Regions from separate parts of the Exiguobacterium sp. GL_137 genome, predicted to be linked through region 2. Evidence: predicted binding sites of a transcription regulator. Region 2 holds the regulator's gene; each other region holds the start of a gene.
What was found. The regulator Rex, encoded in region 2, represses fermentation and respiration genes when NADH is low (regulators of the CRP and FNR family bind a similar motif). The targets are predictions, from matches to a motif close to TTGTGAAATATTTCACAA.

Region 1: a site for Rex is predicted at 3,755-3,772, ahead of AC3IRK_RS13825 (AtpZ/AtpI family protein). Genes of this name have one in related genera too.
Region 3: a site for Rex is predicted at 2,199-2,216, ahead of AC3IRK_RS02970 (formate/nitrite transporter family protein). Genes of this name have one in related genera too.

What each region holds. Positions count from the first base shown of each region.
Region 1 covers NZ_CM174406.1:2,661,449-2,667,310, reverse strand. Annotated here, with positions in the region: gene AC3IRK_RS13845 (hypothetical protein) at 1-85, shown strand, start outside; gene upp (uracil phosphoribosyltransferase) at 162-791, shown strand; gene wecB (non-hydrolyzing UDP-N-acetylglucosamine 2-epimerase) at 920-2,056, shown strand; gene AC3IRK_RS13830 (pentapeptide repeat-containing protein) at 2,414-3,205, opposite strand; gene AC3IRK_RS13825 (AtpZ/AtpI family protein) at 3,853-4,071, shown strand; gene AC3IRK_RS13820 (ATP synthase subunit I) at 4,068-4,454, shown strand; gene atpB (F0F1 ATP synthase subunit A) at 4,463-5,206, shown strand; gene atpE (F0F1 ATP synthase subunit C) at 5,282-5,494, shown strand; gene atpF (F0F1 ATP synthase subunit B) at 5,632-5,862, shown strand, end outside.
Region 2 covers NZ_CM174406.1:2,764,924-2,770,785, reverse strand. Annotated here, with positions in the region: gene AC3IRK_RS14355 (ABC-F family ATP-binding cassette domain-containing protein) at 1-821, opposite strand, end outside; gene AC3IRK_RS14350 (redox-sensing transcriptional repressor Rex) at 978-1,637, shown strand; gene AC3IRK_RS14345 (twin-arginine translocase TatA/TatE family subunit) at 1,637-1,840, shown strand; gene tatC (twin-arginine translocase subunit TatC) at 1,848-2,627, shown strand; tRNA gene AC3IRK_RS14335 (tRNA-Ala) at 2,735-2,807, shown strand; gene AC3IRK_RS14330 (S8 family serine peptidase) at 3,053-5,862, shown strand, end outside.
Region 3 covers NZ_CM174406.1:562,133-567,994, forward strand. Annotated here, with positions in the region: gene AC3IRK_RS02955 (CHASE3 domain-containing protein) at 1-273, opposite strand, end outside; gene AC3IRK_RS02960 (YitT family protein) at 436-1,305, opposite strand; gene AC3IRK_RS02965 (hypothetical protein) at 1,445-2,053, shown strand; gene AC3IRK_RS02970 (formate/nitrite transporter family protein) at 2,237-3,073, shown strand; gene AC3IRK_RS02975 (DUF1232 domain-containing protein) at 3,168-3,590, opposite strand; gene AC3IRK_RS02980 (aminopeptidase) at 3,686-4,909, shown strand; gene murB (UDP-N-acetylmuramate dehydrogenase) at 5,007-5,862, opposite strand, start outside.

The DNA.
Region 1 (5,862 bases), 100 kb from region 2:
ACAGGAGTTAGCGAAACAACCGGACAACGAATGGTCATATGCTGCGAAGGCAATCCTTCAAGGGAAGAGTACGCTGGGAGATTGATTCGAAGAAAACAGTTCCCAAGCAGTCGCTTTTTGGAGTACAATGCGAAAAGAGAATGGAGAGGAGATGCAAAACAATGAGTAAAGTACATGTATTTGATCACCCATTGATTCAGCACAAGATGACGATCATGCGTAAAGTCGAAACAGGAACGAAACAATTCCGGGAGCTTGTCGACGAAGTGGCTTCATTGATGGCATATGAACTCACGCGTGATCTTCCACTTACTGACGTTGAAATCGAGACACCGGTCACGAAAACGACGCAAAAAATGATCGAGGGTAAGAAACTGGGAATCGTTCCGATTCTTCGTGCAGGTCTTGGGATGGTGGACGGCATGCTTCGCATGATGCCGAACGTCAAAGTAGGACATATCGGTCTTTACCGTGATCCGGAAACACTTGAGCCGACGGAATACTATCTCAAATTACCGACAGACGTCGCAGAACGTGATTTCGTTGTCGTCGATCCAATGCTTGCGACCGGCGGTTCTGCTGCTGACGCAATCTCCTCTTTGAAAAAACAGGGTGCACAAAGCATTAAGCTGGCTTGCCTCTGTGCGGCACCTGAAGGCGTCAAACGCATTCAGGAAGAACATCCGGATGTCGACATTTATCTCGCGGCACTCGATGAGAAATTGAATGACCATGGTTACATCGTTCCTGGACTCGGGGATGCGGGTGACCGTCTGTTTGGTACGAAATAATCAGCAGACTGAAAGGCGCTTCCTGTGAAGGGAGCGCCTTTTTTTGTACGAGTTGCCACAGGTGTGAACTGCGCACGTGACATGGAATATGTTTTAATAGGAGCAGAAGCAAGAAGGAGGAAGTCTGTATGCCCATCAAAGTCATGCCGATTTTCGGCACGCGACCGGAAGCCATCAAAATGGCACCGCTCGTCAACGTCTTAAAGAACAATCCTGCGTTTGACGTCCATGTCACGATTACGGCCCAACACCGGGAGATGCTCGATCAAGTATTGGAGCTGTTCGAGATTACACCGGATCACGATTTGAACATCATGAAAGCGCGGCAGACCTTGGTCGATATCACGACACTCGGTCTCGAGGGACTCGATGCTGTCATGAAGGAAGTCAAACCGGATCTCGTCCTTGTCCATGGCGACACGACGACGACGTTCGTCGGCAGTCTCGCTGCCTACTACAATCAAATCGCCGTGGGACATGTCGAAGCCGGACTCCGTACATACAATAAGTACTCACCGTTCCCGGAAGAAGTGAACCGGCAACTGACCTCGACGCTGGCCGATCTGCATTTTGCACCGACCGAGCAGGCGGCAGTGAATCTGGCGTCGGAAAACAGACACGCGGGCGTTTTCGTGACCGGGAATACGGCGATCGATGCCCTGCAAACGACGGTCCAGACAGATTATATGCATCCCGTTCTAGAAAAGATCGGTTCGAAGCGACTTGTCCTGATGACGGCGCACCGGCGGGAAAATTTAGGTGCGAAGATGCACCAGATGTTCCGGGCGATCCGGCGTCTTGTCGACGACCATCCGGACATTCATGTCGTGTATCCGGTTCACTTGAATCCTGTCGTCCAGGAGGCGGCGAGTGACGTATTCGGAGGACACGACCGCATCACCTTGATTCCGCCGCTCGACGTCTTTGACTTCCATAACTTTGCGAGCCGGGCGCACCTTATCTTGACGGATTCCGGCGGCGTCCAGGAAGAAGCTCCGTCACTCGGTGTGCCGGTTCTTGTCTTACGCGATACGACCGAACGTCCGGAAGGCGTTAAAGCGGGAACGCTGAAGCTGGCCGGAACGGATGAAGAAACAATCTATCGTCTCGCGAGTGAGTTGCTCGAGGACGAAGCAGCGTATAACAAGATGGCCCAGGCTTCAAATCCTTACGGAGATGGTCATGCTTCCGAACGGATTGCAGCGGCGATTCTGGAACATTTTAATCAGGATGCGGAGTTTGAGCCGTTTAAAGTCGAAAACTGACGAAAGTTTAGACATACAGCAAAGGACCGATGTCCCCGTCACAAACGGAGGCACCGGTCCTTTTATGGAATCCAACAGATCATCTGTTCCAAAGATGGACGTACGAACGATGTGTCAACAGTCCGAGTGAACGTCCTCATTTCATGCGACTCCTGCAGGGAAAAGCGCGTTTTTTGCGCTGTCAGAGACAAACAAGACCCGGTTTCCTGACCACAGGTGCAGGAAAGCTGGCTTGTGTCTCGCCTGCGGAAAGCGAATGAGGAAGAGGGCGGAACACCTGTGACGATAGAATGACGCATTATCTTTGGGAAAGAGACGGCACTTCTTTTGGACAATAATTAATACCCCATTGTTCCCTTACGCCCAGTGCGAAGGGCGGAGCAACCGTTCCGGAAGGCGTGTCTTCGTATTGCCTTGCGCCGCATTGACCTGCGCTTGCGTCAAAAACAGCGCGTCGGTCAGATCGGCTCCTGCCAACTGACAGTCACGCAGGTCGGCACCGAGGAAGTTGACGCCACGCAACCTGCTGTTCGATAAGTTCGTCGCGAGCAAAAACTGTCCGCGGACACTTATGCCGGAAAAGTCCTGTCCTGAAAGATTTTTCCCAATCCAGTCGCGGGGAAGTGGGCGTCTGCTCGTCCCTGAAAACGGTGTTTGAACCAGTCCTTCGATTTTTGCAAGGAGCGGTAGCAATGTTGCCCGTACCTGATCGAGATCGAGTGCCGCAAGCTCGTCTGGAGAAGAACCGGTCATTGCATCCAGTTCAGCCAGCTTATTTTCTAGCAGATGATGAATCGAGCGGGTGGCTGGCCGGATGCCGTCTGTCAGGTACCACATCATTTCCTGCAGATGGACCATCTTCGGATACAGGGCGTACATGACCGGTTTTGTCGTCTCATCGTACACGCCGGAAAATGTCACTTGCGAAATCTGTTGTCCGGCACCAAAGCAGTCATAAACGGTACATCCTTTATACCCGCTCGGGCGCAAACGGTCATGAATCCCGCAACAGTAATCAGCATCTAAATTCCGGCATGGTGTCGCTTCCGGTTTGTTGTGACCAAAATCGCTTGAGGCGGAAAAAGCGAGTGCCGTACAACACAATCCGAAGCAGTCCCCGCACTGAACTCGAAAGCGTTCGGTTTCCATTCTCTTCACATCCTTTTGATTTGTTCATGTCACTTCTTTTTACCATATGTAGACAATCATTTTCAAATCACAATCAACGAGTAAACGAGCAGTGGCTCCACTCAAATGGAAGAACTAAATATATGATTTTTGTAAAAAAACAGTTGCACCATGACCTTGAAAGCAGCAAATCATCCGTGAATTTTTAAGCTGTGACAAGGCACACACGAAACGAATTGGAAATCGTCTGCGGGCTTTGTTACAAACAGATGTCAGAGGGGTTTTCGTGTTCCGAAACGGAAGCGTTTACAATTGTGAAGAAAAAATGTTTTTTCACAAAATCGACACAAATCAAATTTAGACGACTTGTTTCTCATTACGAAAGACGATATAACGTTACTGTTCAATGGTTTTGTTCACCTAGTGAACCATCTCGATAAACGTTGATAGTACTACATATTTTCTTCACATCTTCGTGAAAAGAGTGCCGGGGGAGACCTCTGTGAAAACCTTATCAATTGTTGATATACAATGGTTTCGACGGTCCATTTTAATTGTGAATTCATTTGACTATGAAATGGTTCTCATTGTATTCTTGACTAGTATGAAAATCCGCAAATTGTGGGAAAGAAAAAGAACTCACAACTGGGAAAAGGGGGTCGTCTCTAGTGCGCCAAAAAGGGCTCGCGACGAGTATGGTCATGGCCTCGCAAATTTCGACGGCACTAGCCGCACCGATCGTCATCGGCTTTCTTGTTGGGAACTATGGGGAACAGCAGGACTGGTGGCAAAAGATGGGCGCGACGTTTGCAGTGTTCATCGGGATTTTCATCGGAATTCTCTGCATGATCGCAATGATCAGGCACTTGTTAGGAGACAAGACATGAATATCATCCTTCAAGATGCGTTGTATCGTGCGTACTTACGATGGTTTGGACTCTACTATGGAATCCTTGCCGTTCTGTTACTTGTCGGTTATCCGAGTGATCCGGTGATTTATGGACTGGCGCTGGGTGGGGCAGGTAGCTTCATGATCTTGACGCTGCAACGATTAAGCGTCGATCGAATGTATCGTGTAATCGAGCGTGGGCGCAAGCCGATGTCTCGAGGGACCGTATCACGCATGGCGGTCGCGGTACTCTGTGTGATGATCGGCTTGAAGTATGAAGCCGAATTGTCATTAACTGCGGTGGTAATAGGCCTTCTCGCCGGCCACGTCATACAATTTTGTGAGTATTTTACTCACGAACTTAAGCGGGAAAAGAGGTGAATAATCAAATGAACCACGAAATGCCACTTTACGAAATCCCACTCTGGGGCGACTTCGTTCTGTACGGTAGCTGGACAAACTTGATCACAGTGCTGATTGCAGCTGCTCTCGTTTTCCTGATTGCCGTGGCCGGTACGCGACGTCTTGTGATGAAGCCGACCGGTGCTCAAAACGTGATGGAGATGTTCCTCGAGTTCGTTCGCGGAATCATCAGCAGCACGATGGACTGGAAAACAGGGGGTCGCTTCCTAACTTTCGGAATGACACTGTTCCTGTTCATCATCGTGTCCAACTTAATGGGTCTTCCCTTTAACGTTGTGACGGGTCACTACATTTGGTTCAACTCACCAACTGCAGATCCGTATGTGACACTTGCACTTTCATCTATGGTAGTGGTCATGAGCCATTATTACGGTGTGAAAATGCGCGGCTTCGGCTCGTATGCGAAAACGTTTATGACGCCGATGTTTATTATTACCATCATCGAAGAATTCGCAAACACGTTGACACTTGGTCTTCGTCTTTACGGTAACATCTTCGCGGGTGAGATCATGATTGGTATCATTCTCTCGATCGGTATCATCTCTGGAACGAACGATTTCCAATTCCTCGGACCAGTCGGTGTCATCCTGTCAGCGATCCCAATGTTGATCTGGCAAGGATTCTCACTCTTCATCGGAGCAATCCAAGCGTATATCTTCCTTATCTTAACGATGGTTTACATCGGGCATAAGGCAGCGCACGACCATTAATTCGAAGGTAAAGCATCTGCTTTTCCGATAATCGCACGACCAAATTTCGAACACAATCTAGGGAGGCAATTCATAATGGAACTTATTGCAACAGCGATCATCATCGGACTCGGCGCACTCGGCGCAGGTATCGGTAACGGTCTTATCGTAAACGGTACAGTATTAGGACAAGCACGTCAGCCAGAACTCAAAAACGAACTTCGTCAAACAATGTTCATCGGTATCGGTCTCGTTGAGGCACTTCCAATCATCGGTGTAGCGGTCGGTTTCCTTCTCCTCAACTCTTAATCCGTATTTAATTTTACGTACCAAGAACTGAGCTACATAGGGCGTTATTCGTTCCACTAGAGTGAACCGTCATGGGGGCTGCGGCTCCCTTATGTAGATATTAGAAGTAGGACCAACCACGAGGGGAGTGTAATCGAATGAATCTCACGTATCTTGCGGCAGAAGCAGGCGGCGAAAGTAGTCACCTCTTACTTGCTAACATGATCGTCACGATCGTCGTTTTCCTCTTGCTCCTCATCCTCTTGAAGAAATTCGCATGGGGCCCGCTCGTCAACATGATGAAAGCGCGGGAAGAGCATGTGGCTAGCGAGATCAATTCGGCTGAAAAAAGCCGGAAAGACGCTGAAGTCTACGTAGAACAACAACAA
Region 2 (5,862 bases):
GCGATGTCTTCCTGCTGCTGTTCGAACTGTTTCATTTCCTGTTCGTACAGTGCCGCTTTTTGTTCGAGATACTTCGTATAGTTGCCTGTGAATTTCCGCGACACGTTCCGGGACAATTCATAGACGACGTTGACGACTTGATCGAGGAAATAGCGGTCATGGGAAACGATCAGGACAGCACCACGGTAACCGGACAGGTAGCTTTCGAGCCAGGACAACGTATCGATGTCGAGGTGATTGGTCGGCTCATCGAGAATCAACAGTTCCGGTGCCTGGAGTAACATCTTCGCCAGGGCAAGCCGGGTCCGCTGTCCACCGGAAAGCGTCTGAATCCGGCGGGAATAATCGTCCGGATAAAAACGCATCCCGTGTAAGACAGAGCGGATGTTGGCTTCGAACTGATAGCCGCCGGCTTCCGAGAAGTCGTGTTGCGCTTGATCGTACGTTTTCAGGAGACGGTCATAGGCAGTCGGATCATTTAAAATGTGCTCCATGCCCATTTCGATTTCCATCCGACGAAGCGCCCGTTCCTGATCCTGCAGATGCTCAAAGACGGTCAGCATCTCGTTCCAAATCGATTCGTTCGACTCGAGTCCGCTGTCCTGCGCGAGATAACCAATCCGGACTTCCTTGCTTTTCATGATCTCCCCCGAGTCATGTGACAGCTCCCCGGCGATGATTTTTAAAAGTGTCGATTTTCCGGCACCGTTTCGTCCGACGAGGGCAATCCGGTCCCGTTCCTGTACTTCGAGTTTAATATTGTCTAAAATCGGCTCTACGCCGAATGATTTTGAGAGTTGGTTTACTTGTAAGAGAATCATATCCATCCATCCTTCCACCCTTTAGTCTATCACGAAAAATCCTGCCGAATATAATATTTGTTACTCTATGTGAAGTGGTTTACAATCAAGGAGAGTAGAATTCTTTGCATTGATTTGGGTGCCACGTCAGAACGTGGCCGAAGGGGGAACTGCAGTATGAATGGGCCAGACACAAAAATACCACAAGCAACGGCGAAACGACTGCCGTTATATTATCGTTTTATCCAAAGTCTCTATAACTCCGGCAAGCTGCGCGTCTCGTCAGCAGAGCTCAGCGAAGCGGTCAAAGTCGACTCTGCGACGATCCGTCGTGACTTTTCCTACTTTGGGGCGTTAGGGAAAAAAGGGTACGGTTATAACGTTCAACATTTGTTAACATTTTTCCGAAAGACACTCAACCAAGACGAGGTCACGAATGTCGCCTTAATCGGGGTCGGACATCTCGGAACAGCGTTTGCAAATTATAACTTTTTAAAGAATAATAGTACTCGTATCGTCATCGCGTTTGACGCCGATGAAGACAAGGTCGGAACAACGACGCAGGACGTTCCGATTTATCACGTCTCGGATATGAAAGAACAAATCAAAGCGAACCATGTCGATGTCGCCATCTTGACGGTACCGTCGCAGTTCGCGCAGTCAGTAGCGGATGAGTTAGTTGAGTACGGTGTGACCGGCATTCTGAACTTTACACCGGCCCGGTTGAATGTCCCGGCCCACGTCCGGGTGCATCACATCGATCTGTCAATCGAGCTGCAGTCGCTCGTCTATTTCATGAAGCATTATTCGCAATCAGCTGAAGGAGTGAAATCATAATGGAAAACTTAATCCCGTTGACACTTGGTATCGGCCCGGGGAGCATCGCCTTGATTGGTGTCGTCGCCCTCATCATCTTCGGACCGAAGAAATTACCGGAACTCGGCCGCGCCGCCGGTCAAACGTTAAAAGAATTCAAGAGTGCGACAAACGGCATCATGGAAGATGATAAAGACAAAAAGGACGAAACGAAAGAGAAGTGAGTGAATCATGGCGATCGATCAAGAACAGAGTGTGACATCGCACTTAGATGAACTGCGTAAGCGGATCATCTGGTCGCTCATCATCGTGGTAGTCATGTTTATCGCAGCCTTTCCGCTCGTCCGGCCGCTCGTCCGTTTTTTACAGGCCGACCTCAAGGAACTCGGAATCGGTTTAAATGCGTTTAACGTCGTTGATCCGTTGATGTTATATCTGAATCTTGCGTTCATCATCGCAATCGTCTTGGCGTCCCCGTTTTGGATGTACCAGCTTTGGGCGTTCATCCGTCCCGGTCTGCACGATCAAGAACAAAAAGCGACGTTGACGTACATTCCCGTGACGTTTTTCTTATTCCTCGCGGGCGTTTCCTTTTCTTATTTTTGGCTGTTGCCGTTTTTACTTGAAGTATCAACGGAACTCGGACAAGAGCTTGGGATTGAACAGGTCATCGGTGTCGAGAACTATTTCAGTTTCCTGATCCGGTTGACGATTCCGTTTGGTCTGTTGTTCCAGTTACCGGTCGTGACGATGTTTTTGACACGGCTCGGACTCGTAACGCCGTTCTTCATGCGGAAGAATCGGAAGTATGCGTATTTTGCGTTGTTCGTGATCGCGGCGTTGATCTCACCGCCCGACATTACGTCGCATTTGATGATTTCTGTTCCTTTGTTCATCCTCTATGAAATCAGTATCATCATCTCGGCACGGACGTATAAAAAAGTGCTGATCCTGGAGCAACAGGCTGAACTGGAACGACAGGCAGATATGATGCGTGAATTGAACAAATAACGGAAGATTCTCCTTTGCCGGTAAGGTGAGGGAGATTTTTTTGTAAGCGGTCTAATTTTATATTGAAAAAATGAACAGCAATGGGTATACTCATTATAGAAACACACGGGGGCTTAGCTCAGCTGGGAGAGCGTTTGGCTGGCAGCCAAAAGGTCGTCGGTTCGAGCCCGATAGTCTCCATATTGCTTTACCTGCCGAAACCTTGGGAAACCAAGGTTTTTTTTGTCCTTTTTTATTCACCTGTAAGAAATAGATAAGGGAATATAAGGATTTATTCATTTTGTGATGTAATAAACAAACAAATATTTTTAAAAAGCACCAAATTTAAATTGTATATTAAGCGAAAGTTAATTAAACTAAAAATACAGAATTTTCGTTTAATACGTTTTTGCTCCACATTACATTTTTGGAAAAGAGGAAAAGGAATGAAGAAAAAGAAGATTGCTCTGATGGCGGCTGCCCTCATGACATCTTCCAGCCTAGTTCATGCTGAGGGACACGTGTCATCACAAAAAGTGGATGTACAAAAGCCACAAGCACTCTCACTGAAAAAAGCGGGTCAAGAAAAGTCATACAGTCAAAACGAAAAAGTACGGATTGTCGTCGAGCTCGATCAAAAAGCAGCGATTGAACACGCGCAGGCACAAAATAAGCGTTACAGCACGTTAAGCAACACGGAAAAAATTATTCTTAAGAATCAAATCGTCAACAAACAGAAGGAAGTCAAAGCGGCAATTGCCCAAAAAGACATTTCTGTTTCGTATAAAGAAAGCTTCACGACCGTATTGAACGGGTTCAGCGGGGAAGTCAAATATGGTGAAATCAAGGAACTGAAAAAATTAAGCGGGGTCAAAAACGTACATATCGCACACGAATATGCGCGTCCGGAAGTCGAAAAGGGCGCAACACCAAACATGTTACATAGTAAAGACATGGTCAATGCGAAGCAGACATGGCAGGACTACGGCTATAAAGGGGAAGGAACGATCGTTGCCGTCATCGATACGGGAATCGATCCGACGCACAAGGACATGGTCCTCAGTCCGGAGACGAAAGTCGATTTGACGTCGTCAAAAGTCGAAAGCTTTAAATCGTCAAAAGGTTTAAAAGGAAACTACTTCACGGAAAAAGTACCGTACGGCTATAACTATGCGGATCATGACAGCGAAATCCGTGATCTTGGGCCAGGCGCTTCGATGCACGGGATGCACGTCGCCGGTACAGTGGGTGCCAACGGCGATGAAACGAACGGTGGAATCAAAGGGGTTGCACCGGAAACACAACTCCTCGCGATGAAGGTCTTCGGCAATGATCCAGGGATGCCGTCGACATTCAGTGATATCTATATCAAAGCGATTGATGATGCGATTGCGCTAGGAGCAGACGTCATCAACATGAGTCTTGGTTCAACGGCATCCTTCGTCCAAAAAGATGATCCGGAACAAAAAGCAATCGTCAATGCGATGAACAACGGTATTTTATGTGCAATTTCAGCCGGGAACTCGGCATTCGCCGGAAGCGGCGCCGGAAACCCGTACGCGTCGAATCCAGACGTCGGTGTCGTCGGCTCGCCGGGCTTAATCAGCGAATCGCTGCAAGTCGCGTCGGTTGAAAACACACAGCTGACACTCGAAGGAATGGCATTGACGGTCGACGGGCAGGACGCAGGTTACCTCGCTTATCAGAAACAAGACTCGCCGAATCCGATTGCGGTCTTTGATAAAGAGAAGATGGATGTCGTCTATGTTGGTGACGGCAGTGAACCGAACTATGCCGGCAAAGACGTCAAGGATAAAGTCGTCTTCGTCGTCCGGAACGGCAGCTTCAACTACGGCATGATTCAAGCGGAAGCCGAGAAACAAGGCGCGGCCGGTGTCATCGTCCGCGGACGTGTCGATCATGGTGATTACGTCAGCATGGCACTTAATAAACCTACGATTCCGCTCGTCTCGTTAAGCATTGCCGACGGAAACGAACTCGAAGCGAAAGCGAAAGACGGCAAGGCATTGACAGTGACGTTTGACGGAAAAGCAGTCTCGACACCAAACCCGGTCGCAGGCGAAATGTCTGACTTCACATCATGGGGTGTGACGCCGAACCTTGACTTCAAGCCGGAAATCACGGCACCGGGCGGGAAAATCTACTCAACACTCAACGATAACGAATATGGCGTCATGAGCGGAACATCGATGGCAGCACCACACGTCGCCGGTGGAACAGCACTCGTCATGCAGCGGATCGACAAGGACTTCAAGGTCAGTGGAGCGACACGTGTCAAACTCGCGAAGACGATTTTAATGAACACGTCACGTCCGCAGCTCGATAAAGGAAAATACAATGCGGAAGCAAAAACCGGTAACTATTATTCTCCGCGTCGTGAAGGTGCCGGACTGATGGACTTACGTGCGGCGATGAAAACACCGGTCGTCGTTACGGAAACGAAGTCGGGTGAAGGAAAAGCCGCCTTGAAACAAGTCGGCGACAAGTTCAGCTTCACGTTAGACCTGAAGAACTACAGCAATGAGAAGTTGACGTATAAACTTGCCGGAACGGTCCAATCGGATCTCGCCGTCCAAGGTCAAAATTTCCTGGAAGCCAACGGTATATTCAAAAAAGGAACAGTTGATGCGGTTGACGCCAACAAAGGCACGTTCCCGATCTCCTTCACGGTCGGCTCGAAGAAAGCAAGTTCAGTCGCGATTAACGCGAAGAGTACAACAAAAGTCAACGTTACGGTTGATTTAAAAGATACAGTCGATTGGGCAAACGGTGCACCGCTTGAGTCAATCTTCGAAAACGGCTACTTCGTCGAAGGATTCGTCCGTCTGATCGATACGAACAGCAAAAATCCTGAGTTGACAGTTCCGTACGTTGGTTTCAAAGGAGCATGGGACAAAGCACCAATCCTTGATGCACCACTCTACGATGACAACACGTTCTACGGCGTCACAGGTCTTGCGACAGAAGTGAAGGATAACTTCAACCTCCTCGGAACGAATGCTGCAGGCGACGTCGTTAAAGAAAAAGTCTCGTTCTCACCGAACGGTGACGGCAGTGCCGATGAGGCCTTCCCGGTCCTGTCATTCTTACGGAATGCGAAAAAAGTCGAGTACTCGATTCTTGACCGCAATAAATCAACACTCCGTAAACTCGAAACGCAGTCAGACGTCATCAAAAACTATTACGATGGCGGATCGGAAGATGGTTTCACACCGGTGACGAATGCGGCGTGGGA
Region 3 (5,862 bases), 830 kb from region 2:
TCGCAAATCATGAACTTTAGAAGTGGAAAAGTAATATTGTTCAATGTAACGGTCATCTTCATATAATAACAGGCCGCGAACGGCATTTGCCCGATCGCGATTATGTTCGATCAATTGGTCGACTTGTTTAATCATTAGAATATCTTGTGTATGCATCTCTTCCGTCAAATTAGAAATTGTACGATATCCGCTTAAGGCATACAAAAGGGGAATCGAGGCAAACAGACTGACAATCAGGATGAGGATGATACAGTGCCGCCATAGTTGATTCATACAATCCATCCTTTTTCTACAAAACTTAATGTCATTAGCTTAACCACTATTTCCCAAAAAGTGAAGGATTATTCAAAAAAATATGGAACATTTTCTTTGATTTTGCGTATTATACACAAAAAACCGCTACAACGAGTGTAGCGGCTACAGAATGTTAGACGATTAAAAAGAATAGGAGTGTTCTTTATAGTTCCCGAAGACCGTATGAATTTCAGAAAACGTAACAAAAGCGTTTGATTCGACAGAGGACACAATTTCCTGGAGTTTGAGAATTTCATTATTCTGGACGACGACATAGACCATCTTTTTCGTCCGTTTCGAATAACCGCCACGTGCATCAAGAATTGTTACGCCACGTCCGAGTTCTTTTGTGATTACTTCATTGATTTCATCGGCTTTTTCACAAATGATGATACATTGTTTAGAAGCGGAGTAAAAACTATACACCGTCTGAAGTGCTTTCGCCCGAACGAAACTCATGATTAACGCATACATGACATGCTTCAAATCAAATACGAACCAGACGAGTACATAGATGACTAAATCCTGCATTAAAAAAATACGGGGAAGCGGCCAATTGTGAAAGCGGGCATAAAAGAATTTTCCGAGGATGTCGAGTCCGCCTGTCGAGGCGCCGCCAAAGAAAATTAAAGCCATCGCTAAACCAGAGACGAGGCCGGCAAAGATGGAAGCAACCAGTGGATCATTTAAGGATTCCGGAACGATTTGCGTCGGAATCCAATCAATTAAAAATGATGAAGCCAGGACGATGAGACCGGATAAAAACATAAAACGTTTTCTCAAAAAACGAAATCCAAGTAAAAAAAGTGGAATGTTTAAGACAAGTTGTGTCAAACCAATTGGCGTGTGGAATAATTCCTGAACAATAAGTGTGATTCCCATGATTCCGCCGGATCCGATATCGTTTGGCGACAAGAGAAGACTGATGTACAACGAGTACAGCAATGTCCCAATCAAGAGAAAACCGATTTTCTCTGTACGTTTTTTCTTTGCAGGCTGTTTAGTTTTCATTGTAAGTGATGAGAAATCTCATGCTCCTCCTCCATAAAGTATCTGCCTGCAAGAGTACGCTGATATGAAGATTAATTCAACCCCTGATTTGAAAAAAGAACAATAAGATCAGCTGGTTTTAAGAAAGGAGAGCATTTTTTTGAAAAAAATCATACTGTTCATTCTGTGTATCGGGATCGGGCTGTCGGCAGGTTCGTGGGTCGTCTGGAATCAGCAGCAGCCACCGGAAGAAGAAAGTTTTAAAGATGGTCATGTCATTGCACGTCATGTCGGGACATCAGTGTCCAATACCGCTGCGATTGAAGAATTGGTCAAGCAGTTGCCGTTTTCCGAAGTGCTGACCGGTGTAACAGTGGATGGTACGGCAGTCAAGCTGACATACAAACCTACCGAAAAAGAACAGGCGGACTGGACAGGAAGCAGCGGGAAGATGATCGAATCCGGCAAGGCCTCATTTTTGGAAAGTCGTTTATCCAAGTTGATCATGCATCATACGTTAGCACTTTTTTTGAGTGTATCTGATTTATCCGAACTTCAAATTCATTATCGGGACTCATTTTCTGATGTCACGTTTGATATGGACAGACTACGTATTGAAGACTATACACCCCGGGATATTGAACGTGCCAGTTCTTCCGCAAACCGGTTTAATCGTGTCGTTGTCGAGGACTATGTACTCGTAGATTCCAGGCGGGCGGTATTCTTTGAAAAGTTCCAAGAATCGTTGCGGATCCTTCCTGGAAAGTAGTTGTATTCACCAAGAAAAAGCACTTTTCACAAACTTGACACAATGGTATCGGTTACATCCTTTTCTTTTAATAAAACGCTAAATAGTGTCTATTCATGACTTGAACATCTTATAAGATGGAAGTATGATAATAAATGAACAGACATTGTGAAGTGTTGAACAAAAGAAAGCGGGGTTTCTACAATGAATGAAGTAGAAGCATTAGAAGGATTACGGAAAAAAGCTGTCAAATCGACGCAAATGCTACGGATGCGTCCGCTCGAATATTTGGTTCGAGCGATGTTAGCAGGAGTATTCATTGGTTTTGCCATCATATTTACACTTAAAGCAATCAACGGTTTATATTTAAATGAATCACCGGTTACGACACTGGTCGGTGGGTTAACGTTTGGTGTCGCGCTTGTCTTGATCGTGTACGGGGGAGCAGAATTATTTACCGGAAATACGATGTATTTCACGACGTCGACAATGCGTGGTTTCACTTCGAAAATGGATACGTTTAAAGTATGGACATTATGTTTCATCGGAAACGGTCTCGGTGGACTCGCTTTCGCTTTACTTTTCTCACAAACAGGGATTATTCAGGAACTTGGAATGGAGAACTGGTTGTTTGCTGTTTCCGAGACGAAAATTCATCATACGACATGGGAGATCTTTACACGAGCCATTTTCTGTAACTGGATGGTCTGTCTAGCGATTTTCATTCCGAAAAACATGAAAAATGAACTCGCACAAATCATGATGATGATGATTTTGGTCGCTGTATTCTTTGCATCCGGCTTTGACCATGTCATTGCCAACATGGCATTGTTCTCACTTGCTTTAGTCGTCCCGCATCCGGAAGCGATTTCCTTTGCCGGCGCGGTTCATAACCTGGTTCCGGCGTTGTTGGGAAACATTATCGGTGGAGCACTGTTCATGGGAATGGTTTACACATGGCTCAATAAATCGAAGCTTGAAGTAGATCAATCGAACGAACAGGCCGCAACAATCAATATCGCTTCAAAACAAAAAGCGTAAAATGGTAAGTTCTATGCGTTGAAGAGCAAAAAAGAAGGATCCGATGAAAAAATCGGATCCTTCTTTTTTTGATGTTTGCCATTAGTGCCTGTTGTCATTCAAGGTGTTGAAAACGATCAACATCTGCGGCCAGTTCTTCATAAATAGCCTCGACGATTTGGGCATCATCAAACAGTCCTAAAATATTTTCGTCAGGTAAAGCATCGACCGGGGACGTGAAGTAAAGAACAGCGGTCAATAAAAGTTGCTCCTGTTCCGGTTGCATCTCGAAACGTTTGTTGTACAAAGCGCGTAACATGTCGAGCAACTGTTTGAGTTGGAAGTAAAGAACAAGTTCTGCTTCGCGTTCGACATCCGAGCCGTCCTCAGAGGCAAGGTCTGTCGTCAACCGGGCTAATCCGAGTTCTCCTTGGATTAATAAGTCTTCTTGTGCTTTCGCATTTCCGACAGCTGTTAATGCTTGTCGGTGGAAATAGGTATAAGCGGATTTAAAATCTCCTGGTGTAAATTCCATCATCAACACTCCTTCTGTATCTCTAGTTTCGCCTTATTTCTTGCAAAATTGCAACTATTTCGTGAAAATAAGAGTAATAGTTGAAAGGGGATTACATAATGCCGACTCAAGAACAATTAAAAAAGTATGCTGCACTTGCCGTACGTACAGGAATCAACCTGCAAGCCGGTCAACAGCTCGAAATTCGGGCGGGGATTGAAAATGCACCGTTAGTCCGTGAAATCACGCGTGTTGCTTATGAAGTGGGAGCTTCAAATGTCTACGTTCAATGGTCAGATGACGAAATGACGAAAATCCGTTATTTTGATGCACCGGAAGATTCATTTGATGCATTCCCGGAATGGTTAAAAGCCCGTTTTGATCAATTGGCAGAGGAAAAAACAGCCTTCTTGTCCGTTGTCAGTGAAGATCCGGATTTATTGAACGGTGTGGAATCAAGTCGAATTGCACGAGCGAACAAAGCCGCTGGTGTTGCGTTGGCAAATTGGCGCAAGTTCGTCATGAGCGATAACGTCAGTTGGTGCGTCATTGCAGCGCCGTCAGATGCCTGGGCGGCAAAGGTATTCCCAGACTCAGAAAACGCTGTAGAAGACCTATGGGATGCAATCTTGAAAGCGACACGTGTCGACCAGGACAATCCGGTCGTATCTTGGGAGCAACATGATGCCAACTTGCGGACGAAAGCTACCTTCCTGACAGAAAAGAAATACAATAAGTTGCATTATTCAGCACCAGGTACAGAACTGACGATTGAATTGCCGGAGCGTCACGTCTGGCTCGGTGGAGGTGGACCGAATGCGGATGGCGTCGACTTCATCGCCAACCTGCCGACGGAAGAAGTCTTCACGTTACCGAAGAAAACGGGCGTCAACGGTCATGTGTCAAGCACAAAACCACTCAGCTACAGCGGGAACCTGATTGATGAATTCACGTTATGGTTCGAAGACGGAAAAATCGTTAAAGCTGAAGCGAAACAGGGACAAGCAGCGCTTGACGAACTCATCTCATTGGATGAAGGTGCCCGTTATCTCGGAGAAGTGGCCCTCGTGCCTCATCACTCACCGATTTCAGATTCCGGTATTTTGTTCTACAATACGTTGTTTGACGAGAATGCTTCATGTCACTTGGCGATTGGTCGCGCCTATTCCACTTGCCTTGAAAATGGACCAGGTTTGTCGAACGAAGAATTAGCCGCACAAGGTGCGAACGATTCAATGACACACGTCGATTTCATGATTGGTTCAGGTCAGATGTCAATTGACGGCGAATTGTCTGATGGTACACGCGAACCACTGATGCGTGACGGAAACTGGGCAATCTGATAAAGGTTTTTGCGTATTGGAAAGAAAAAAGGGAGCCACCGGACATGATGAACATGTCGGTTGGCTCCCTTTTTTGATCTGATGTGCTTGAAAAGAATTAAGCTTCTTCTCCGATGATTTTCACTTCAGGTTCAAGTAAGATGCCGAACTTTTCTTGAACGGTTTCCTGCACGTGGCGAATAAGCGAAATGTAGTCAGTCGCTGTCGCGTCTTGGATGTTGACGATGAAACCGGCATGTTTTTGAGAAACTTCTGCACCACCGATGCGTGCACCCTGTAATCCGCTATCCTGAATTAATTTACCAGCGAAATATCCTTCCGGTCGTTTAAAGACACTCCCGCAAGAAGGGTATTCAAGTGGTTGTTTTGTCTCACGTTTATGTGTCAAATCATCCATCATTTCTTTGATCAGGGCAGGATCGCCTTCTGTTAGTGAAAAACGTCCTTCTAAAATGATGTACTCTTTTTTCGAAAAACAGCTCGTCCGGTATCCGAGCTCAAGCTCTTCCTGTGAGATATTCAATAACTCGCCTTTACGTGTCAAGACGGTTGCGCTGTGGAGACAGTCTTTTACTTCTCCGCCATATGCTCCGGCATTCATGATCAGGGCTCCGCCAATCGTTCCGGGAATACCGCAGGCGAATTCAAGCCCGCTTAAAGCATGGTCGTAGGCGATACGTGAAGCCTGAATAATCGCAGCACCGCTTTGAGCAATCAGTTCGTGACCTTCAACCGAAATATCCGTTAACTTTTCAAAAGATAAAACGATCCCACGGATACCCCCGTCACGGACGACGAGATTCGAGCCGTTTCCGAGCATCGTCAACGGGAGATCATTTTCGTACGCATACCGGACGGCGAAGGCAGTTTCTTCGTATGTCGACGGGATGAGGAAAAGATCTGCCAATCCACCCATCTTCGTATACGTATGGTTTTTTAAGGGTTCATTAATT